DNA from 2 places in the Shewanella sp. 492 genome. Region 1 is predicted to be linked to the other one. Evidence: riboswitches for the same ligand, from Rfam matches in the RefSeq annotation. Region 1 holds a riboswitch; the other holds the start of a gene.

Region 1 (4,469 bases):
ACGCTCAGCCATCGCAGCGCTTTCTTCTTCTGCCTGCTTCTCTTTTTCGGTAATAATCTTTTCTAGTTTGCTAGCGACATCTTTTAAATCTTCTACAGATAACTCTTTTACCGCAGCTTTAAAACGACGGCCGTGTGTCAATATATCTAGAAATTCGCTCATATTATTGGTGTCCTGCTTAAATATAATTGTAAATAGGCTTATCACTGATAATAATAGAAACTAATATCCGCTTAATCAAACGAATTAAATAATTATTTTGCTATATATTGTAATTTTATTAATGCAGAGCCAAATTGCATTAAAATTGATATGAAAAAGTGAACGTAATCACTTTTATATTGGTGTTTTGTTGTCATTTTCTGTTTGTAGATTTCTCGTTGCGTTCTTGTTGACGTTAACGTCAACAGCACGTAAAGTGGCTTAAGTTTGTGATAGTTTTGCTATGCACTTTTTTATTCAACATAAAAAGATGGTAAGAAGGAAGCCTTATGAAAGTATTGGTGCCAGTTAAACGCGTCGTCGATGCCAATGTGAAAGTCAGGGTGAATGCTGACAATAGCAATGTCGATACCGCAAATCTTAAAATGGCGATTAACCCATTTTGTGAAATTGCTGTAGAAGAAGCGGTTCGGTTAAAAGAAGCGGGTATTGTCACTGAAATCGTCGTGGCAACCATAGGCCCTAAGGCTGCACAAGAGCAATTGCGCACCGCTATGGCGTTAGGCGCTGATCGTGGTGTGCATGTGGAAACCGACGAAGCACTTGAACCGCTGTCGATTGCCAAGTTACTCAATGCGATTCAGACTCAAGAGCAAGCACAGCTTATTTTACTGGGCAAGCAATCTATTGATGGCGATAACAATCAGACAGGTCAGATGCTGGCAGCATTGGCAGGTATGCCACAAGCGACTTTTGCTTCTGAGGTGAAGGTTGAGGGAGAAACTGTCTTGGTGACACGTGAAATTGACGGCGGACTACAATCGCTGAAAATGCCACTGCCAGCCATCATTACGACAGATCTACGTTTAAATGAGCCTCGTTACGCCAAATTACCCAATATCATGAAAGCGAAACGTAAACCACTAGAGACAATAACGGTCGAGAGTCTTGGTGTTGAGCTAAAGTCACATCAAACCGTACTAAAAGTCACTCCACCTGCACAGCGTAAGGCGGGCGTGATGGTGGCTTCTGTTGAGGAGCTGGTTGAAAAGCTAAAAAATGAAGCGAAGGTGATCTAATGGCGATTCTAGTAATAGCAGAACATGATAACGCGAGTTTAAAACTAGACACGGCTAAAGTGGTTTCGTGTGCACAACAAATTGGTCGCGATGTAGACTTATTAGTCGCAGGTGAAAACTGTGCACCAGTGGTCGAGGCTGCTAAGCAATTGAGCGGTGTGCGCAGTGTATTAGTGGCAGACAATGCGGCTTATGCCCACGGTATCGCCGAGAACTTAGGGGCACTAGTGGTCTCTATCGCCAACGATTATCAACATATTTTGGCTTCAGCATCGAGTTTAGGTAAAGATGTTTTACCGCGCGTAGCAGCCTTACTTGATGTGTCGCAACTGTCTGAAGTGGTTGAAGTTGTCAGTGAAGATACCTTTGTTCGGCCAATCTATGCAGGCAGTGCCATGGCTACCGTGCAGAGTGTAGATGCCATCAAAGTGATGACGGTGCGCGTGAGTGCATTTGACGCTGTGAGTAATGATGGCGCGGCAGCCGAGCAGACCCTTGGTGGTGTTTTTACCAGTAATGTTGAATTTGTTTCACAAACATTGACCGAATCAGAGCGCCCAGATTTAGGCGCGGCATCGGTTGTGGTGTCGGGCGGTCGTGCAATGGGCAGTGCTGAGAATTTTGCAATGTTAGAGCAACTTGCCGATAAACTGGGGGGGGCTTTAGGGGCATCTCGTGCAGCAGTAGATGCGGGCTATGTGCCTAACGATCTGCAAGTTGGGCAAACCGGTAAGATTGTTGCCCCAGATCTGTACATTGCTGTTGGTATTTCGGGCGCGATTCAACACTTGGCAGGGATGAAAGACTCTAAGGTGATTGTGGCCATCAACAAGGATCCAGAGGCGCCTATTTTCCAAGTGGCCGATTATGGTTTAGAAGCGGATCTGTTTGATGCAGTACCTAAGTTAGTAGAGCTTCTTTAGTAAGTTGTAAACACTTGGTGAATATCTTGGTGTTCATTTAAAACTTAGTGTGATATAGATCACGTTGGCCGGCTTTGAGGTAGCATCCTTAAAGCCGCTTGTGTTTCTATGTGCGTCACGCCTGCCGATAGTGAAATTGGTCAGGCGTCCTGAGACGTAGAGGTGCATTAAATATTAGTAGTATTCGTTAGGGTGATGCCGTACAGCGAATAGGAAAGGATTTAATGCCGAAGTGGTCGAGTTCATCAAAGCTCACTGCTGGGGCTGTCATCGAATAGAGGCAGCACTGCCATAGTGCTTTTTATCCGGAATGATAAAAAGAAGGTATACCGACAACTGGTATCACTATGGAGCGCTACTGATAGGACAGGTGTAATATCTTTTGCTATATCCCACCAGTTCAGTTGCCCTCCATTCGTAATTTAACGAAGACAATATAAAACAATGACGACTTTGAGTTACGCCGATTCGGCGCTTTCCTTGCTGCCCCCTGTGGTGGCTATTTTGCTGGCGATTTTTACTCGTCGAGTATTACTTTCGCTTGGGGTGGGGATCCTACTTGGGGCTGTGCTTATCACCGATTATTCCTTCGGTGACACGGGACAATATCTCGCTAAGCAGGTGACGGGGTTATTTTGGGCCGATGGCGCCCTCAATAGTTGGAATGTCTATCTGCTTGGGTTCCTTATCTTGTTGGGGATGATCACCGCATTGATCACTGTCAGCGGCGCTGCTAAGGCGTTTGCCAATTGGGCACGTCAGCATATTCGCAATAAACGTGATGCTAAGCTATTGACCATGTTTTTAGGTTGCGTGGTATTTATTGACGATTATTTTAATAGCTTAGTTGTCGGCAGCGTGGCAAGGCCGTTAACCGATCGCTATTACATTTCACGCAGTAAATTGGCCTACCTGCTGGATTCGACCGCAGCGCCTATCTGTGTTATCTCACCCGTGTCGAGTTGGGGGGCATATATTATTGCGCTGATTGGCGGCATTTTAACGGCACATGGTTTTGCTGATACAGGGCATCTAAGCGTGTTCATTCAGATGATCCCGATGAACTTCTACGCTATCTTTGCGCTGTTACTCCTATTGTGTGTCGCCTTTATGGGGCTCGATGTTGGCCCGATGCGTCAGCATGAGCTTAACGCCCAAAAAGGTCATCTTTATGATGAGTCTAAAGGATTACCACCTGGAGCCAATAGCGATCTGCCTGAGGCCGATTCGGGGAAAATTTCAGGATTATTTTTACCCATTACCGTACTGGTTGCCGCCACTATCTATTTTATGATCAGCAGCGGTGCCGATGCGTTAACTGCCGAAAATCTGCCATTTACCTTAATTGGCGCCTTTGAAAAGACCGATGTGGCTTCATCACTGTTTTTCGGGGCGATCATTGGCTTGGTGGCCACATTGCTGTTAGTTCTCAGTCAAGGTTTAGATAAATCATTAATCCTTAAAGGGATGATAGTAGGTGCACGTTCTATGTTACCTGCTATCTATATCTTACTGTTTGCTTGGACCATTGCCGGTGTGATTGGTCAGATGGAAACGGGTAAATATATGGCCAGCCTAGCCACAGGTAATATCCCCTTTGCGTTACTGCCTGCGGTATTATTTATTCTGGCCGGATTGACCGCGTTTTCAACGGGGACTAGCTGGGGCACGTTCGGCATCATGTTGCCGATTGCCGCCGATATGGCCATGGGCACGCACACCAATATGATGCTTCCCATGCTGGCTGCAGTATTAGCGGGTGCGGTATTTGGCGATCATTGCTCACCGATCTCCGATACCACTATTTTGTCGTCAACAGGCGCTAATTGTCATCACATTGACCATGTATTAACTCAGCTACCTTACGCGCTTATTGTGGCAGGGATAAGCTTAGGTGGCTATGTGGTGCTCGGCTTTACCGAATCGCTGGCTGCAGGCTTAGGTGCCAGTAGTGTGCTGTTTGTGATAAGTGTGGTTGTACTTCGCTATCAAGCTGCTAAACCAACGATATAATCATGAGCCGCTAAGGCGAAATCAGTGATAAAAAATGCCGCTAATCATAGCGGCATTTTTATGGGCGTTGCATGAGTTGCTTTAGTTTAAACCGCGTCGCTTAAGTAGCGCTTCTGTGGTAGGCGCTTGCCCACGGAATGCTTTGTAGGCTTCCATCGGTGGCACGCTGTTGCCCACTTCGCGTATCGTCTTGCGGTACTTCATGCCAATGTCGCGATTTAGACCACCTTGGGTCTGTACATAAGCAAAAGCATCTGCCGCTAAGATCTCACTCCACATGTAGGCATAATAG
Region 2 (4,469 bases), 1.9 Mb from region 1:
AACCTGCAGTTACATTTTTCCCAGAGGAGGACACATGCTGGTCTAGTGATGTTTAATAACCAAGAATTACAGCAGCTACAGGACTGGTTGCAAACCGTAGTTACGGAGTAACTTGGTCTGCAATATGACGCTAATCGCAAATATTGGGACAGGGTCAACCGTACTCATAATCCCTGTTTTTCGTCTATAAATACTAAGTTAGATTTCGCTGATCTAACCAAAAATGTGCTGCAGATATCGCAGGGCAGGCGATGGATAACCATGAAGTTTTAGCTTCAAATCAGCATATCCAAAAGCCACTCGGCCGGATTGAAATGATATCGAGCTGGATTCGAAGTCTAGCCCACAGCGGCATAAGTGTTCCGAGCACAAAAAAAGCCAGTCGTGAGACTGGCTTTTTCATTGAATAACATAAGCGTAGGCTTATGCGTCTTCTAAATTACCACAGAAGCGATAACCTTCACCGTGGATTGTCGCGATGATTTCTGGCGTATCTGGTAAGCTCTCAAAGTGCTTACGGATACGACGAATCGTGACGTCAACCGTACGGTCATGTGGCTTAAGCTCACGGCCGGTCATCTTCATCAGTAAGTCTGCACGAGTCAGGATCTTACCTGGGTTTTCAACGAAGTGAAGCATCGCACGGAATTCACTGCGTGGAAGCTTGTATGACTCGCCCTGTGGGCTAACCAATGAACGGCTGTTAATTTCTAAGCTCCAGCCGTTGAAACGGTAATATTCTACCGCGCTCTTTTCTTCTGTTTCTACACCTGTGCTATTCACACGGGTTAACAAATTACGTGCACGAATTGTTAGCTCACGTGGGTTGAATGGCTTAGTGATATAATCATCTGCACCAATTTCAAGTCCCAAGATCTTGTCAACTTCGTTATCACGGCCCGTTAGGAAGATTAAGCCGATATTGTTTATTTCACGAAGTTCACGAGCCAACAAAAGACCATTCTTGCCAGGAAGATTAATATCCATAACGACGAGATTGATCTTGTTTTCTTGCATTGCTTTATGCATTTCTGCGCCGTCATTGGCTTCAGTTACCACATATCCTTCAGCCTCGAAAATACTTCTTAGCGTGTTCCGGGTAACGGCTTCATCTTCTACGATCAGAATGTGCGGATTTTGCATATTTATCTACCTAATATTTGTTTACATCTGTGCTAACCATAGGCGCGCTGTGCGGGTTGCGCCCTGACTTGTCGTGTTGAAAATTACCGAGTCACGTAGGTGCTTTCACTAAAACGACTGAAACCGCAACGCACTTCATGATTAGTAAAGTATGCGTATCTCTTTATTGAAAAAGATGCGCTAATTGTATCCACTACGATTAACAATAGTAGGAAATAGTTCCTTTAACTATTGAAATTTTCAAGTTTCAATATTAAAAGCGACAAAATCGCTCATATCTATAGGAAATTGACAACTTTTCATTACAGTGATTTAGACATGGCGTAACAAAAGTTGTTCATGCTTGACGAGTGGAAGTGAATCAACCGACGTATTGTACTCGTTTTAGTCATTTGTTAACAAATGAAATGTTAACAAATTTACGCTTAGATTTGATGTTAATCAATTTTTTATGGCTAATCTTTTGATTTTATGGTCATTAATTATAATTTAACAGAGATATAATCTGTTTGTTCTAGGCAGATAAGATGATTTAGCTATAATTATCGTACGCTAATTTAGGAATGTTCGGCGAATGAGTAGTATAGATGACCATTTTTGGCACAGTTATCAGCATACCCAATTTCTATTGACCCAAGGGTTTTCTCCGGCTTTATCCTTTGCCATTCTTACGGCGTACAACCCCAGGGGCGAACTGTTGTCAGCGCCTCAAAATCGTCTGTTAGATAGTCAATTACAGCGACATATCATCGAACTTAAGCGTCCTTATCGCGCCATCATCGGGGCCTCTTATGATCGCCGTCATATGGAAAAAAGCTGGGCTGTCCCGATAGAAAAGCCATTAGCGGTGGCATTGGGCACACAGTTTAACCAAAATGCGATCTATTTTGTCGAGGGCGACCAGTTACAATTGGTGCCTTGCCTGCTTAGTTATCCCGAGCTGACCATAGGCGCTTTTTCGGCGCGGGTGCGCCTAGTCAATGAGTTACCCGATATTCAATCTTAATCTTGTTTTACTAAGGTGGCAGTGACCTTGAAATAATATTTACTCATATTGAATAAATATCGTTGACTTATTAGGCGGGTATTTGCTAATTTTCAACCATCTTACTGCGTCAATACGCTTGAGATACAGAAGAGGAGCGTTAACTAGGTAGTAAGCATGAAGAGGCCAAACTCTGACGATTGCTTATGATGGAGATTAACGCCGAGATAGACAAGTGTTTGGTTTCGTTTGTTTATCGGTCGATATGGCTGAATCCTGTCGATTGTCACCTGTTTTTTGGTGGAGAGCTTCTGGTGGTGATCGCTATTTCCCATCTTGGGGTGCGTAATCTTTGCACCAGGCTCTTCGAACGAAGTCAGTTCGGAGGTTTATCATGTTATCTATTCTTGTCGTGTCTTGTAACCGCTTCAATCTCGTTGAGGTGGGCTAATGTCGATTGTTGTCGCTAAATTCGGTGGTACATCCGTTGCTGATTATCCAGCAATGAGTCGTTGTGCCGACATCATTATTGCCAATCCTAATACACGTATTGTGGTCGTGAGTGCCTCAAGCGGCGTCACCAACCTATTGGTGGCGTTGACTCAAGCGCAACTCGATGATGAGCAGCGTCAACAACTGCTCAAGCAGATTGCCTCAATCCAATATCAAATCCTTGACCGACTCGGTCGTCCAGCTGAGGTTGCCGCTCACCTCGATAGCGTGCTCAGTCGTATTGATATGTTAAGTGAGTCACTGAGCCGTGAACGTTGCAAAGCGACCATGGACGAGTTGTTAGCGCAAGGAGAGCAATGTTCTGCGGCGCTATTTGCTGCTGTGCTGCGTGAAAAAGGTGAGGTGGCGTCAGCCTTTGATGTGCGCCAAGTGATGCGCACCGACAGTCATTTTGGCCGTGCCGAGCCTCAAATTGAGCAGGTTGAAGCCTTATGTGCGGCGCATTTAGCCCCGCTGCTGGCCGAGCAGCGTATTGTGACTCAAGGTTTTATTGGTGCCGATGCGCAGGGTGCCACTACGACCTTAGGGCGCGGCGGTAGCGATTACTCGGCGGCGTTATTGGCCGAGGCGCTTAGGGCATCAGCGGTCGAAATTTGGACCGATGTGGCCGGGATTTACACTACCGATCCGCGCTTGGCCCCCAATGCACAGCCCATCGCTGAAATTAGTTTTAATGAAGCTGCTGAAATGGCGACGTTTGGCGCTAAGGTGCTACATCCTGCGACCATTTTACCTGCGGTAAGGCAAAAAATTCAGGTGTTTGTGGGTTCGAGCAAAGCGCCTGAACGTGGCGGTACTTGGATACGTCATCAAGTGAGTGATGAGCCTATTTACCGCGCCGTGGCCGTGCGCCGCGATCAAACCTTACTGAATCTACACAGTTTGCAGATGCTGCATGCGCAAGGTTTCTTGGCGGAGACCTTTGCTACGCTAGCAAGGCACAAAATAAGTGTCGATTTGATCACAACATCGGAAGTTAACGTATCGCTGACCTTAGATAAAACGGGCTCAGATTCGGCTGGCAATCATTTGCTCAGCGAAGCGCTATTACAAGAACTGTCGCAGCATTGCCGGGTGCGTGTGGAAGATAATTTAGCCTTAGTGGCGATAGTGGGTAATAAAATTGCCTCTACACCAGGGGTGTGCCGCCGAGTGTTTGAGGTGCTAGAGCCACATAATGTGCGCATGATCTGCCAAGGGGCCAGCCCACACAACTTATGTGTATTGGTCGCCGAAAGTGAGGCGGCGCAGGTGGTACGTTCGCTACATGAAAATCTGTTTGAAGGCGAACGATGAAACCGAGCCGTAGCACGTTGAAAATTGGCGAATTGGCGACAGGGCAAGATCTCGAGTTGCCCATTTTTCAGTTTACGCCAGCCGTTATTCGTGGGCCGAGTGTCTATATTCAGGCGAATGTGCATGGCGCCGAGGTGCAGGGCAATGCAGTTATTTACCAGTTAATGCAGCAACTGGAAAACTGCGAGTTGCTTGGCAGTGTCACCTTGGTGCCACTCGCCAATCCTTTGGGGATTAACCAAAAAAGTGGTGAGTTTACCCTTGGGCGTTTTGACCCGATAACCGGGGTGAATTGGAATCGCGAATACTTACATCATCATATCGATATGGCCGCTTGGTATCGACAGCATGCCGAGTTAGACGATAGCGCCTTGGTGGCGGCTTATCGCGCCATGTTGATTGATAGCTGTCAGCAGCGTCTACAGCATGAGTGGGGCGTGACGACGGGGCATCGCCAAGCGGTCACTCTGCAACATTTAGGGCATCAAGCGGATATCGTGTTGGATCTGCACACTGGGCCCAAGGCCTGCAA

What was found. Region 1 has a riboswitch for lysine ahead of AC5YBX_RS06580 (Na+/H+ antiporter NhaC family protein). Riboswitches for the same ligand answer to the same signal wherever they lie in the genome.
Region 2: linked by a shared signal. The riboswitch ahead of lysC (lysine-sensitive aspartokinase 3) and the one ahead of AC5YBX_RS06580 (Na+/H+ antiporter NhaC family protein) in region 1 are both predicted to bind lysine.

The regions. Positions count from the first base shown of each region.
Region 1 covers NZ_CM181702.1:1,446,026-1,450,494, forward strand. Annotated here, with positions in the region: gene AC5YBX_RS06565 (H-NS histone family protein) at 1-162, opposite strand, end outside; gene AC5YBX_RS06570 (electron transfer flavoprotein subunit beta/FixA family protein) at 492-1,241, shown strand; gene AC5YBX_RS06575 (electron transfer flavoprotein subunit alpha/FixB family protein) at 1,241-2,164, shown strand; lysine riboswitch at 2,314-2,530, shown strand; gene AC5YBX_RS06580 (Na+/H+ antiporter NhaC family protein) at 2,609-4,177, shown strand; gene AC5YBX_RS06585 (M3 family metallopeptidase) at 4,259-4,469, opposite strand, start outside.
Region 2 covers NZ_CM181702.1:3,309,363-3,313,831, reverse strand. Annotated here, with positions in the region: gene AC5YBX_RS14615 (alpha/beta hydrolase) at 1-111, shown strand, start outside; gene arcA (two-component system response regulator ArcA) at 424-1,143, opposite strand; gene AC5YBX_RS14605 (DUF3293 domain-containing protein) at 1,718-2,149, shown strand; lysine riboswitch at 2,271-2,447, shown strand; gene lysC (lysine-sensitive aspartokinase 3) at 2,579-3,937, shown strand; gene AC5YBX_RS14595 (succinylglutamate desuccinylase/aspartoacylase family protein) at 3,934-4,469, shown strand, end outside.